Regions from separate parts of the Paraburkholderia sp. GAS206C genome, predicted to be linked through region 1. Evidence: riboswitches for the same ligand, from Rfam matches in the RefSeq annotation. Region 1 holds a riboswitch; the other holds the start of a gene.
What was found. Region 1 has a riboswitch for thiamine pyrophosphate ahead of thiC (phosphomethylpyrimidine synthase ThiC). Riboswitches for the same ligand answer to the same signal wherever they lie in the genome.
Positions count from the first base shown of each region.

Region 1 (7,618 bases):
CGACACTCGCCAGGATCACCACCGTCGCAATCACCGTTGCGCCGGTCACCGGTTCGCCGAGCAGCAGCGCGCCAAGCGCGACCGCCACCACCGGATTCACGTACATGCAACTGCTGGCGATGATCGGACTGGTATGCCGGATCAGATAGCCGTACGCGACATACGCGGCCATGGTGCCGACCAGCATCAGGTAGAAGAACGCCAGCAGCGGCAGGATGTGCAGTTCGGCCATGCGCTCGCCGGACAGCCACGCGACGATCGTCGACATCGCGCCACCCAATCCGATCTGCAACGCGGTAGACATAAACAGGTCCGACGGCAGTTTCAGCCGTCCAGCCAGATGCGCGCCGCCTGCCCAGAAGAGCGCGCCACACAGAATTGCGAGACTCCCGCCGGCCGAACCCGACGCTCCACCGCCCTGGCTCAGGATCGCAATCCCCACGAGTCCGAGGCCCACGGCAAACCATTCGCCCCGCCCGATCTTGCGTCCCGCCACAGCGGCGATGACGGTAGCGAACAGCGGCACGGTAGCGACCATGACCGCGGCAGTGCCGGTGCCGACCGTGCGCATGCCGAACGCCAGCATCCCGCTCGAGAGACCCACCAGCATCGTGCCGACCAGCCCGGCGTTGCGAATCTCAGCAGCGTTTGGCCAGACCGGGTCGCGACGCGCGGCGAAGACGAACAGGCCGATGCCCGCAAACAGGTTGCGCAGGCCGGACAGAAGGAGCGGCGGGAATGATCCGAGCGCCACGTGCACGGCCAGATACGTGGAGCCCCACACGAGGTAGACGACGCTCAGCGCGAGCGCGATCCGGCCAGCATGAGACTGAGGCAGGCGAAAGGCAAAACGGAGAGGAAAACGGCCAGGAAGTTGCAGCGACATGCGTTCAATCCACCCATGTCGTTCGAGGCGTTGTGCCCCCGCTGGGGACGCTGGGTCCAGATGGCGGGCGCCGCATCGTGGATGCGGCCTGGCAGGCAAGGCTCAAAGACATGGTGGTAGAACGGGCAGAAGTACTTGGGGACGGCAACGGCGGACAACCGCGGCACGCACCGCAGCATTATGCAGGAACGCGGTTGGGCGTCCATGAAAGAATCGTAAATTCTGTATCCGGAAAGCGGCTGGGCGTCCGTGCGAGCGACTGCCTGCCGAACAGACGCCGCGACGGCTAGAGCATGCGAGGTTTCAAGTCTCCGAAAATCAGGTGCGAGGTTCAGATCGAGGGTTACTCATGGCGAAGGCGTCGACCTCAATCGATCGCCGGCGGCCTCACTGACAGGCGGCCAGTTCCGTCACCTGCAACACCTCGCCGGTGGATGCGTTTTCGACGAAGGCCACGACGCCGAACCTGTCCGGCTGCGCCTGGCGGTCGGCGGCATCGGTGGCATCGAGCGCGATCTCACGGCGAATCTGCGCGCTGCCGCCCGCAAGCGGCACCGGACCGATCCATTGCCGCACGACGCGTTCGTGATGCAGCGTCGCGCCACTGTTTTCGCCGGCGCGCACTTGCGACGTCAGTGCGTTTTCATAGACGGCGACGTACGCGTTCAATGGATCGTGGACCGTGGCTTTGGACGTGAAGCGCGCGTCGACGCCGAAACCGTTCGTGCCCTGAGCAGGCGGCGCGAGTTCAAGCGCAACGTCTGCCTGCGCCGGCTCGGCGGTCACCTCGTGAACACGCTCATCGAAGCTCTCGGGCCGGGACCAGCTACGCAACTCACGCCCCGACACGAAGATTTCAGGCGTGTAAATCGTGTGGCCGCCGGCGAGATCGGTCAGCGTCTGCTGCCGTTCAGTGAAACGATGCTGGGAGAAGCGGTCGTTCCAGCCAAGGCTGTTCCAGTAGTCGACATGCAAGGCAAGCGGCACGACGCCTCGAGCGGCACCGCTGTCCTTCCACTGACCCAGCCAGTGATCCGCCGGCGGGCAGCTATTGCAACCCTCGCTGCTGTACAACTCGACCAGCGCGACACGGTGGGCCGGGCTGTGCGCCTTGCACATCGCATCGGCGGCCTGAGCGGCACCGCTCGTGGCTAGCGCGGCAAACAGCGCGATGGCACGCACCATCGGCGAGTCGGCAAAGCGGCGCGTGAGTGAACGCACGCGTACAGGCATAAGCGGATACGCGTGGGAACGCATAAGGGGATTCATGGCAGGCTCCATCTGGAAATCTGCACGTTAGTCGGCGAGCGTCGCCCGTTATGACAGCGCCTCTGAAATTTTATTGCGGGACTGGAGGACATGGCGTGGCTGACGATAAAGATCGGGCAACGCCACCTTTCATGCTGCGGCGCATCACCCCGCGCGGCCCAATAGAGATAAGCACGACAGGCTGTAAGCCGGTCACCGTTCGGGCCACGTCAATTTCGAGACCGGTTGCCAAGCACTGCGCCGGCGGTGTATCGTGTGCGCTGCTAACGCGGGGGTCCTGCGTCGCACGGAGGTTGGAGGTCCGTGTTGCGTGGGTGAGAAATACCCTTTGAACCTGATCTGGATAATGCCAGCGCAGGGAAGCGTACGGAATTCGTAGCGCAGCACCGCCTCATCCTCTGGCGAATTCCGACAACTTCCATCTCGTCTCCTGCTTAGCGGCCCCACATAGAGCTTTGCATGGAGAAATGCATGAACGCCAATCCGAAGTTCCTTTCCGCCGACGCTCACGTCGATGCGGCCGCTGTCGCCCCGCTGCCGAATTCCCGCAAGATCTACGTCACTGGCTCACGCGACGATATCCGCGTGCCGATGCGCGAAATCAGCCAGTCGGATACACCGGACAGCTTCGGCGGCGAGAAGAATCCCCCGGTCTTCGTCTACGACACGTCGGGCCCCTACTCCGATCCGGATGCCACGATCGATATCCGCGCGGGTCTGCCGGCTTTGCGTCAACGCTGGATCGAAGAACGCGGCGACACCGAAGCGCTGAGCGGTCTGTCGAGCGACTTCAGCCGCGAACGCGCCGCCGATACGGCCACCGCCGATCTGCGCTTCCAGGGCCTGCATCGCACGCCGCGCCGCGCCAAAGCCGGCGCCAACGTTTCGCAGATGCACTACGCGCGCAAAGGCATCATCACGCCGGAAATGGAGTACATCGCGATCCGCGAAAACCAGCAGCGCGCGGCGTATCTTGAGTCGCTCAAGACGAGCGGTCCGAACGGCGAAAAGCTCGCGGCGATGATGGGCCGTCAGCATCCGGGCCAGGCATTCGGCGCGAGTGCCTTCGGTCCGAACGGTCTCACCGAAATCACGCCGGAATTCGTGCGCGACGAAGTGGCCCGCGGCCGCGCGATCATCCCGAACAACATCAATCACCCCGAAAGCGAGCCGATGATCATCGGCCGTAACTTCCTCGTGAAGGTCAACGCGAACATCGGCAACTCGGCGGTGACCTCGTCGATCGGCGAAGAAGTCGACAAGATGACGTGGGCGATCCGCTGGGGCGGCGACACGGTGATGGATCTCTCCACCGGCAAGCACATCCACGAAACGCGCGAGTGGATCATCCGCAATTCGCCGGTGCCGATCGGCACGGTGCCGATCTACCAGGCGCTGGAAAAGGTCAACGGCAAGGCCGAAGACCTGACGTGGGAAATCTTCCGCGACACGCTCATCGAGCAGGCGGAGCAAGGCGTCGATTACTTCACGATCCACGCCGGCGTGCGTCTTCAATACGTGCCGCTGACGGCCAAGCGCATGACGGGTATCGTCTCGCGTGGCGGCTCGATCATGGCGAAGTGGTGTCTCGCGCATCACAAGGAAAGCTTCCTGTACGAACACTTCGAAGACATCTGCGAAATCATGAAGGCCTATGACGTGGCCTTCTCGCTCGGCGACGGCCTGCGTCCCGGCTCGATCTACGACGCCAACGACGAAGCGCAACTCGGCGAACTGAAGACGCTCGGCGAGCTCACCCAGATCGCGTGGAAGCACGACGTGCAGACGATGATCGAAGGCCCGGGCCACGTGCCGATGCAGCTGATCAAGGAGAACATGGACCTGCAACTGGAATGGTGTGACGAAGCGCCGTTCTATACGCTGGGACCGTTGACCACCGACATCGCCCCTGGCTACGACCACATCACGTCAGGCATCGGTGCTGCGATGATCGGCTGGTTCGGCACGGCGATGCTCTGCTACGTCACGCCGAAGGAACACCTGGGTCTGCCGAACAAGGACGACGTCAAGACCGGCATCATCACGTACAAGCTTGCGGCCCATGCGGCGGATCTGGCGAAGGGTCACCCGGGCGCGCAGGTGCGTGACAACGCGCTGTCGAAAGCGCGCTTCGAATTCCGTTGGGAAGACCAGTTCAACCTCGGTCTTGATCCGGACAAGGCGCGCGAATTCCACGACGAAACGCTGCCGAAGGACTCGGCCAAGGTCGCGCACTTTTGCTCGATGTGCGGCCCGCACTTCTGTTCGATGAAGATCACTCAGGACGTGCGCGAGTTCGCCGCGCAGCAAGGTGTGACCGACGACGAAGCCTTGAAGAAAGGCATGGAAGTAAAGTCGATCGAGTTCATGAAAAAGGGCGCCGAGATTTATCAGCGGCAGTGAGGCCGATGGGTGGCGCCTGCAGGATGCGCCACCTCGCTTCTCGTGAAACGCAAGGGCTCGCCGCTGGCGGGCCTTTTTCTTTTGCGGGCACGGTTTGAAGCGACCCGAATGCGCGCCAATCCCGACAAGCCCTTACCCAGGACACATCCGGCACGGCACTGAAATAAGCGGTAACCTGTTTGCAACCTGACCCGAATCGCTCAGGGGTATTCTGAGTGGAAGATGCCGGTTTGCAACCTCTCGAACATTAACCATCGCGGCATCGAGCTGCATCAGGAGCATGCCATGAGTCCACTTTCGGCTATCACCCGTCTTGGCGCCGCGGCTGCCGCGCTCGCCCTCGCGGGCTGTTACTACCCCTACGGCTACTATCCCTACGGCGCAAACGGCTACTACCCAACCACGGGTTCCTCGCAGACGTCCGTGGCGGTGAATGCGAACGGCGAGCCCGTTGGCGCGCTGAACCAGCACAACCCGATCCCCGCGCCGCCACCGCCGTCGGTAACGGCTTCGGGTAGCTATGTAGTGCCGTCACCGGCGGCGACCGCGGCTAGCCAGCAGATCTATACGCCGGCCCCGGATGTCGGGCCGGCCTATTCCGCTTATCCCTATGCGGCTTATCCGTATGCGGCCCCGGCCTATCCGTACTACGGATATGGCTACGGTTATGGTTACCCGTATTGGGGACCATCGGTATCGGTCGGGTTTGCCGGCTTCTGGGGCGGAGGCTGTTGCTGGGGTGGTGGCTGGCACGGCGGTGGCTGGCACGGCGGCGGTTGGCATGGCGGTGGCGGAGGCCATTGGCACTGAGCCGATGAACCGATGAGCCACGTCGGAACACACACCCAGCATCACCTCTTTCTATGGCCTGTGACAGACCCAATCTGACGGCCAGGTCAGGCCTGCGCCAGGTGCCAGCCACCTGCGCGCCATCTAGGCCCGCTGCCGCCCATACGCCGCTGGTTTCCCCGTCTTGACTGCGCCAGCGCGCGCTCTATCCTGATGCTGCCGCATGCATTATCTGTTTAAATAGAGAACACGGTGCTGTCCCACACGCAGCCATGCCGTCATCCGTTCTGCCACATTCGACGCGTCACATAACATGCAGCGGGTCGCGTCGACTCGAACAACAACGAAGGAGACGTGATGTTTCACCAACTGTTGACCCCGATTGGCAATTCGCTATTCCCGTCGTTCATCGTCGCTGCACTACCTATCCTCGTGGTCCTCGTGCTGCTTGGCTGGGCCCGTCGCCCGGCATGGCAGGCGTCGCTCGCCGGACTGATCGTCGGGCTGCTGGTGGCGATCTTCGGCTGGCAATTTCCGGTCGGGCTTGCCATCAACACGGTCGTCGCCGGCGCGGTCTTCGCGCTCTGGCCGATCATGTGGATCGTCGTCGCGGCGATCCTGCTCTACAACATCGCGCAACGCTCGGGACGCTTCGCCGCGTTCCGCATGTGGATGATCGACAATCTGCCGAACGACCGCCGTATCGTGCTCGTCGTGATCGGCTTCTCGTTCGGCGCGCTGCTCGAAGGCATCTCCGGCTTCGGCACACCGGTCGCGATCACCAGCTCACTGCTGATCCTGCTCGGCTTCCCGACACTCGAAGCCCTGACCTTCACGCTGATCTTCGATACCGCGCCGGTCGCCTTCGGCGCGCTCGGCGTGCCGGTCACCGTGCTCGCCGCGGTCACGCACCTGCCGGCCAACAGCCTCGCCCAGATGATCGGCCGCCAGTTGCCGTTCTTCGCGTTCCTGCTGCCGTTCTATGTGATCGCCGTGTATGCGGGCTTTCGTAACATGCTGCGCATCTGGCCGGTGCTGCTGGTGGCCGGCGGCAGCTTCGCCGTCACCCAGTTCATCTCCTCGAACTACGTCAACTACAGCCTGACCGACGTGCTCTCCTCGCTGGTTTCGCTGATCGTGACGGTGTCGTTCCTGAAGTTCTGGAAGCCTGCCCCGGATCCGAAGTTCGCCGTCAACGTCGATCGCATCAACGAAGTGCGCGACAGCAAGATCAGCGGCGCGCAGGGCTGGTATCCGTGGATCATTGTGTCAGTGGTCGTGATCGTCTGGACGATCGCCAAGGTCTTCACGATCGGCGACGTCAAGGTGCCGTGGCCCGGTCTCGACAAGGCGGTCTACATCACGCTGTATCACACGGCGTATGGGGCCATCTGGGACTTCCAGCCGCTCGCCACCGGCACGGCCATCCTGGTTGCCGCGATCATCACGGCGTTGCTGGTGAAGCTCTCGCTGGCCGAGTTCGGCCGCGCCATCGTCGACACCTGGGTGCAGACGCGCATCGCCATTCTGACGGTAGCGACCATCGTCGGGCTCGCCTATCTGATGAACTACTCGGGGCTCACCTACACGCTCGGTCTCGGTGTCGCGTCGGTGGGGGCATTCTTCCCGCTGGTGTCGGCGTTCCTCGGTTGGGTTGCCGTCTTCCTCTCGGGCAGCGACACGTCAGGCAATGCGCTGTTCGGTAATCTCCAGGTGGTGGCTGCCAACCAGCTCAACCTGAACCCGATCCTGATGGCAGCGACGAACTCGTCGGGCGGTGTGATGGGCAAGATGATCTCGCCGCAAAACATCTCCACCGGCGTTGCCACCACCGAACTCAAAGGCAAGGAAGGTGTGGTGTTCGCCAAGACGTTCAAGCACTCGCTGATTCTCACGATCGTGCTTGGCATCATCGTGTGGCTGCAGCAGAACTATCTGCAGTGGATGATCCCGCACTGAGCGAGCGCACAGCCGGAGGCATGACGGCGGGCACGCTTGGAGGGCGTGCCCGTTTTTTTTGCCTCGGCTTTCCGTCAATTTTCCTCACATAGCCGTGAGAATTGCTCGTTTTACGCAAACGAGCGCGCCGCCTACCCTATCCCCGTCGAAGAAGCCGGTCGGCAAGAAGATCTTGCTGTTTCATTCCAGCGTGAAATATCCGCGCGTTCACGCGGGTACCATCACTTCGCGTCTCGACTCAACCGCGCGAGACGCGCCTCAAATGAACTCCAGAAATCTGCTCCAGCTCATCATCCTCGCCGCTCTATGGGG
Region 1 covers NZ_JBNDKR010000009.1:393,350-400,967, reverse strand. The annotation lists gene P3T20_RS26445 (EamA family transporter) at 1-886, opposite strand, end outside; gene P3T20_RS26440 (DUF1223 domain-containing protein) at 1,274-2,119, opposite strand; TPP riboswitch at 2,416-2,534, shown strand; gene thiC (phosphomethylpyrimidine synthase ThiC) at 2,627-4,558, shown strand; gene P3T20_RS26430 (hypothetical protein) at 4,844-5,368, shown strand; gene P3T20_RS26425 (L-lactate permease) at 5,705-7,306, shown strand; gene P3T20_RS26420 (DMT family transporter) at 7,569-7,618, shown strand, end outside.

Region 2 (7,618 bases), on a different contig from region 1:
CCAGAACGAGCCGGCATCGACCCCGATCATCAGCACGCCCACCACATAGCCGCCGCCGATCCCGACCGCGCTGAAGATGGCCGCTAGAATCGGCATCGAGATAATGCCCGCCCACAGGCGCGGTGCGACCACGACCTTGATCGGATCGACCGCCATCATTTCCATGGCCGTCAATTGCTCGCCGGCTTTCATCAGACCGATTTCGGCCGTGAGCGACGTACCGGCGCGCCCCGCGAACAGCAGCGCCGTGACCACCGGCCCCAGCTCGCGCACGAGCGACAGCGCGACCAGCAGCCCGAGCGCCTGCTCGGAACCATAGCGGTTCAGCGTGTTATAGCCCTGCAAGCCGAGGACGAAGCCGACGAACAGGCCCGACACCGCGATGATCACGAGCGAATAATTGCCCACGAAGTGAATCTGCTTCGTGACAAGACGCGGACGGCGCAACAACGGGAAAAATTCGAGCACCAGACGGAAGAAGAGCCGCGTGGCGTAGCCGGCGGTCTCGAGGCCGCCGAGCACCGAACGTCCAATCGCACTGATCATGCCTGTCCCCCGCCGATGCCGAAATCTGCCGCAAGCGGCGTGTTGCTGGGATAGTGGAATTTGAACGGGCCGTCCGGCGCGCCGTCGATGAACTGGCGCACGGTGGGATCGGTCGAGGCCCGCAACTGGTCAGGCGTGCCCTCGGCGTGAACGCCGCCGTTGGCGAGGAAATACACGTAGTCGGCAATCGCGAACGATTCCGGCACATCGTGCGTCACCAGAATCGAGGTCGCGCCGAGCGCCTGATTCAGCGTGCGAATCAGGTTTGCCGTGATGCCAAGCGAAATGGGGTCCAGACCGGCGAACGGCTCGTCGTACATCATCAGTTCGGGGTCGAGCGCGATAGCCCGGGCCAGCGCCACGCGCCGCGCCATGCCGCCGGAGATCTCGGACGGCGACAGATCGCGCGCGCCGCGCAAGCCGACGGCGTTGAGCTTCATCAGCACCAGGTCACGGATCAGTTCTTCCGGCAGGTCTGTGTGCTCACGCAGCGTGAAGGCGACGTTTTCGAACACGGACATGTCGGTGAACAGCGCGCCGAACTGAAACAGCATGCCCATCTTGCGGCGCAATGCGTACAGGCCGTCGCGCGTTTGCGCGCCGACGTCCTGGCCGTGGAACAGGATCTGTCCGCGCAATGCGCGCACGAGGCCGCCGATCAGCCGCAGCACGGTGGTCTTGCCGCATCCCGAGCCGCCCATGACCGCCACGACCTGACCGCGCTGGAAGCGCAGGTTCAGGTTCGACAGGACGAGCCGGTCGCCGTAACCGAAGTCGACGTCACGAAGCTCGAGAAGGGTCTCGGAGGTGGAAGGCACGAGGCTGACAATCCTTTTGCACGGAACGGCGAATTATAGGGCCATCGTGCAAAAGTTGCCGTGACGCGCCCGGTCCCCGATAAACAGGGGACCACGCGATTATGGCGTAAACCCTTGGAGCATTGCAGAAACCGCAACAGCAGGGTCCGCAGCCTCCGTGACAGCCCGCACCACGGCGGCGCAGCCGACGCCGGTCGCCAGTACTTGCGGCAGCACCTGCTGGTCGATTCCGCCAATCGCGACGAGCGGCACCACCCCATCGAGCAGGCGCACGTAGCGGGCGAGACGCCTCAGGCCTTGCGGCGCGGTCGGCATCACTTTGGTGGTGGTCGGGAACACCGCGCCGAGTGCGATGTAACTCGGCCGGAAGTGCAGCGCGATCAGCATCTCGTAGTAGCCGTGCGTCGACAGGCCAAGGCGCACGCCCGCGGCGGCGAGATTGCCGAGGTCGGCAAGATGCAGGTCTTCCTGACCGAGATGGACGCCGTACGCGCCGGCTTCGAGCGCGGCCTGCCAGTGATCGTTGATGAACACCTGAGCGTCATGCTTGCGGCCCGCCGCGACGCAGCGCGCGATTTCCTGCGCCAGTTCGGCCGGCTCAGCAGTTTTGCGGCGCAGCTGGACCGTCTTCACACCGTAGCCGACCACCCGCTCGACCCACTCGGCGGTTGGCAGCACGGGATAGAGGCCGAGGCGATCCGGGCAGCGTGCGAACGGCTGCTCGGGTGCTGCGGGCAATCCGAGGACGCGCGGGAAGCGCGACAGGTCGCACGGCCATGCGTCGGCGGCGGTGGTTTCGTCGCCGTCGCGCCAGGCGAGCGCCAACACCAGTGCGTCGTGCGGATCAAAACCGCAATCCAGAAACGCAGCCAGCGCGGGAATCCAGTCTTCGGCGAGATGGCCTTCCAGCGGATAACGCTCGCCACCCAGATGCAGCGTCGCCCGGCCCGCGGCGGCTTCGATCACACCCGCGCCCTGCACCTGCCAGCGCGCCACCTGTTCGCCATGCTGCTGGGCGTCGGCGATGACGATCAGATCGCCGCCGTTCGCGTCGTCAGGCGCGGTAAGGCAAATCCGCCATGGCGCGTGAGTCGGCGGCCAATCGCCGAGCGTCGCGCGGATGCGTTCGGCGGCTTCGCTCAGTTCGTCGGCGGGCGGCCAGAAGACGTCGCGGCCGGCGAGCGGATTCGTTTGCATGTTCGTCTGCGAGTTCGTTTGCGGCGTGGTCTGACTCATGTCGAACTCCCATCCTGATGCCAGAACGGCATACCGACCACCGGCGTGCTCGCATGGGCCGTTTCGCGTTCAGCCATCGGCCCGGCGAGGTAGGCCTGGCGACCCGCCTCGACGCCGAGCGCGAACGCGCGGGCCATCGCTTCGGGATGGGTCGCCTGCGACACCGCCGTATTCAGCAGTACGCCGTCGAAGCCCCACTCCATCACCTGCGCGGCGTGCGACGGTACGCCAAGCCCCGCATCGACGATCAGCGGCACGTCCGGCAACCGGTCACGCAGCACCCGCAGACCGTATGGATTGATCACGCCCTTGCCGGTGCCGATCGGTGCGCCCCACGGCATCAACGCCTCGCAGCCGGCGTCGAGCAGACGCCGTCCGATCACCAGATCTTCCGTGCAGTACGGCAGCACCTTGAAACCGTCCTTGACGAGTCGCGCAGCCGCTTCGATCAGACCGACCGGATCGGGCTGCAACGTGTAGTCGTCGCCGATCAGTTCGAGCTTGATCCAGTCGGTTTCGAAGACTTCACGCGCCATGTGGGCGGTCGTGACCGCCTCGCCGACGCTCTGGCAGCCGGCCGTGTTTGGCAATAGCGGCACGCCGTGGCGCTTGAGCAGATCGAAGAAGCCGGCTTCGGCACCGCCTTCGTTCATCTGCCGGCGCAGCGCGACGGTAATCATGCCAGGCTTCGCCGCATCGATCGAGTCGGACAGCGACTGCAGCGACGGATAGCGTGACGTGCCGAGCAACACCCGGCTGGCGAAGGTTTCGCCGTACAGCGTGAGCGCGTCGGCGGGAATGGGAGAAGTCATCTGGAAATCCTTGTCTCTGGCAATACCCGGCGACCTGGCTGTTCGGCTACGTGGTCGCGGGTAATCACCGTTTTTAGCCGCCGGCGACCGGTTGCACGACGTCGAGCTTGTCACCCGCTTGCAGCGCGCGCGCGGCGTGCTGGGTACGGGCCACAAAGTCGCCGTTCAGCGCAACCGCGAACGGCGGACGCGCGCCGAAAGCGGCGAGCGCGTCGGCGACGGTCGCCCCCTCGGGCAGCGACAACGGCTTCTGATTGATATGAATGTCCATGGTGTTCAGATACGGTTCAATCGATAGCGTAAGCGGCCGGCGGGGCAGCCCATGTGGCAATGGTCGCAACGCTCATGCCGGCACCTGCGAGCGGTTCTGCGGATCGAGCCGGGCAAGCTGGAACAGTTCGCTCCAGCGCGCGTCGCGCCGCCAGTCGTCGAAAGCGTCGGCATCGCCGATGCGTCCGTCGAGCAGCGCGGCGGCGAAACGGACGGCTTCGTCCGCGACTTCGGGCACGATCATATAGCCGTGCCGGTACAGGCCGTTCACGCGCAAGGTCTGCGCGCCATCCCAGACCAGCGCCGGACGGTGGTCCGGCAAGGTCGGGCGGCACTGCGAGTTCAATTCGAGGATGCGCGCCTCGCCGAAGCCGGGGTGGACCGAGAACGCTGCACTCAGCAATTCCAGCGCGGAACGCACGCTGACGGGCGACATGTCCTCGCCTTCCACTTCGGTTGCGCCGATCACGTAAAGATCGTCCTGCTTCGGCGCGATATACAGCGGATAGCGCGGATGCAGCAGACGCACCGGGCGCGTGAGCTTGATTCCAGGCGCGTGGACACGAGCGACTTCGCCACGAATGCCGCGCAAAGTCGGCAAAACATTCTTGGCACCGAGGCCGCGGCAATCGATCGTCACGCGTGCGGACGGTAACGCGCGATCATCCACGGGTGTGTTCCAGTGCGTTTCGACGCGCCGCTCGGCGAGCCCTGCGGCGAGCGCACTCAACACCTGGCGATTATCGAGTTGTCCCTCATGCGGCAACAGCCAGCCTTGCGCGAAACGGCCAGCCAGCGCGGGCTCGGTCGCGCCGAGTTGCGCACCCGAGAGCGTGACGAAGCCACCATCCAGCAGATCGGCGGGCGCATTCGAGCGCACCCGGCGTTCGAACAGCGGCGCTTCGGTGCGATCGGCGTGATGCCAGACTACGAGCGTCCCATTGCGTTGAAAGAACACCGGTACGGGCAGTTCGGCCAGTACTTGCGGCCAGGTATCGAGCGACGCGGCGCCGAGGCGCGTGATCAGCAATTCGGCGCTGGCCGCTTCGGCGAGCGGCGCGAGCATCGCGGCCGCCACCCACGCGGCGGCTTGCGAACCGGCGGCATCGCCGCGCTCGTAAAGCGCCACGCGATGCCCCGCACCGGCGAGGCGCCACGCGACCAGCCGGCCGCACAGTCCCCCGCCGATGACGGCGAAATCCGGTTGCGAGCGATCGAGCGCGTTCATTGCCGTCCTGCCGGCGCGCGCAGAGCGGCCTTGAGCGTCACGGGGCAAACGAAGCAATAGACTGAAGAATAAGCGGTCATCGTATCCTTTCCGTACGGCAACAGGCGCACGTACCCAAGGACGAAACCGGCGGGCGAGGCCGGCCGGGCAAAAAGCGCATCCAGTGACGGACGCTGCCCGGCGGGGAATGGAAGAAAAGCCAACTTCCGGAAACTTCCCGCGCCGGTATTACCCGGATCGGGTGCAAAGGGTCTCTCTCAGCCTTGCTGCGGCGTGTGGCCCGCGCGCAAAGCACCCCTGTTTCGTCGAGAGTCATTAGACCATAAAAGGCGCGGCGGCCGCAAACCGGGGGCGGCGGAGCTGCTGCGATCACGGGCGGGCAGACCGTCGGGCCTGGGCGATTCATGTAGCCTCGCTCGGAGCCTCTGGCACAATGCGGCGATGGAGTCTGCGCCGTTGTCGTGGGCTCTCGCGTCAAACGCGACAACCATACGCCGGTCGCGCGAGACCGCGGTCCAGTGCCCCAGGTGATTAATTTTCGCTTAAGCCGCCGGCGGCAGAATCGGGCGGTCGTACGACGGGTTCGAGGCCCGGGCCGCTATTTGCAATTCCGCTGTGGCTCCGATCCACTATAGGCAAGCCGGTCCTGGCTTGCTTGCAGCGGGTCGGTCCAAGATGAGCCAGTATTTCTTCAGGATGGTCATGACACCCAATACTTCCCCTGCCAGCCCGCTCGAGCCGGACGACAAGGTCTCCGCGTGGAGTCTGATCAAGCCCTACTGGGTCTCTGAGGAATGGAAGATCGCGTGGGGGCTGCTGATTGCGATCATTGTGATCAACCTCGTCAACGTGTGGATCAGCGTCAGGTTCAATACCTGGAGCGGCGAGTTCTTCAATATGCTGCAAAACAAGAGCGTGAAGGACTTTCCCCACCTGATGTTGGTGTGGGCCGGCCTTGTGGCAGCGCTGATCGTCCTCTTTGTCTACGGCCGTTATTTGCGGCAGATGCTCGGCTTCCGGTGGCGCCAATGGCTCACGACCCGCTACCTCCAGGAGTGGCTCGGCGACGGCGCTTTCTACCGGATTGAGCGCGACCGCCTCGCTGACAACCCCGACCAGCGGATCAGCGACGACTTGCAGTCATTTGCGACCAGCACGCTCACGCTGACGCTCGACCTGCTGTCCACGGTCGTCACACTCATTACGTTCGTTACCATCCTCTGGTCCCTCGCTGGAGCATTGACCGTGTCACTGGGTGGCATGCCGATCGTCATTCCAGGCTACATGGTGTGGGTCGCCGCGCTCTACGCGCTGGGCGGCTCGTACATGATCTACAAGCTCGGCCACCCGCTCGTTTCGATCACCTACCAGCAGCAAAAGGTTGAGGCAGATTTCCGCTTTGGACTGATCCGGGTGCGCGAGAATTCTGAGCAGATCGCGTTTTACGATGGCGAGCAAACCGAAGAGGCCACCGCGCAAAACTTCTTTCAACGCATTCGCGACAACTGGTGGCGCGTGATGAAGTACACGAAGCGCCTGAGTTTCGTGCTCAGTTTCTACAGCAACATCGCGTACATTTTTCCACTCATTGTCGCCTCGCCCAAGTACTTCACCGGCGCGTTCACAATGGGCGTGCTGATGCAGATCCAGAACTCGTTCGGCACCGTCAGCGATTCATTTTCCTGGTTCATCAACAGTTACGGCAGCCTCGTCGATTGGCGCGCTACGGTGAATCGTCTGCGGGAATTCAAGCGCGTCATGCGTGCGTCGCATCTGAAAGAGTCCATCTCGCCGGCTACCGCACATGGCGGCATCAACCTGCACTACGTCGACGAAGAAAAGCTCAGCACGGATGGTCTCTCGCTGGCCTTGCCGAACGGCACCCCGCTCTCACAGATCCGCAATATCACGATTAACCCCGGTTCGCGCTGGCTCGTGCGAGGTCCGTCGGGTTCCGGCAAGAGCACCTTGATGCGTGCGCTTGCCGGACTGTGGCCGTTCGGCGACGGCTCGATCGACGCACCGGTCAATGCGCGCATGATGTTCATCCCCCAGCAGAGCTACATGCCGATCGGCACGTTGAAAGCGGCGCTCACCTATCCGTCCTCCGCCGAGACCTACGCCGACGACGAATGCCGCGAAGCGCTGCGTACCTGCCACCTCGACGACTATGTGGGCCGCCTCGACGAATCGGGACACTGGGCCCGCATCATGTCGCCGGGCGAACAGCAGCGTCTCGCAGCAGCGCGCGTGCTGCTGCACAAGCCCGACTACCTGTTCCTCGACGAGGCAACCAGCGCGCTCGACGCGGCCAACGAAGCGCGGCTCTACCATCTCTTCACGGAGCGTCTGCCGAAGGCCGCCATCGTCAGCGTCGCGCACCGCGAATCGCTCGCGGCGTTCCACGAAGAAACGCTCGATGTCGAGCGAGCGGGCGAACCCGTCGCCGCTTAGGCAACGCGTCACTTGACCGGGTCGCGATTGACCGGGTCGCGATTGACCGGGTCGCGATTGACCGCGTCGCGTTAGACCGGGTCGCGATTGAACACTTAACGCCCATCACCGATGCCGACTGCGGCATCGGCGCGCCCTGCAACATTCTGAAATACGCGAGAACAGTTCGAAAGCATTTGCGAAGCGCTCAGGTTGTTCCGTGCTTTGAAAGTGCCGTGCTGCGGCGAGGATAGTCGTGCGGGCCGGTCCCCCTC
Region 2 covers NZ_JBNDKR010000017.1:92,878-100,495, forward strand. The annotation lists gene mlaE (lipid asymmetry maintenance ABC transporter permease subunit MlaE) at 1-546, opposite strand, end outside; gene P3T20_RS35450 (ABC transporter ATP-binding protein) at 543-1,364, opposite strand; gene thiE (thiamine phosphate synthase) at 1,464-2,600, opposite strand; gene P3T20_RS35460 (thiazole synthase) at 2,597-3,412, opposite strand; gene thiS (sulfur carrier protein ThiS) at 3,486-3,683, opposite strand; gene P3T20_RS35470 (FAD-dependent oxidoreductase) at 3,756-4,910, opposite strand; TPP riboswitch at 5,108-5,219, opposite strand; gene P3T20_RS35475 (ABC transporter ATP-binding protein/permease) at 5,613-7,364, shown strand.
Region 2: linked by a shared signal. The riboswitch ahead of P3T20_RS35470 (FAD-dependent oxidoreductase) and the one ahead of thiC (phosphomethylpyrimidine synthase ThiC) in region 1 are both predicted to bind thiamine pyrophosphate.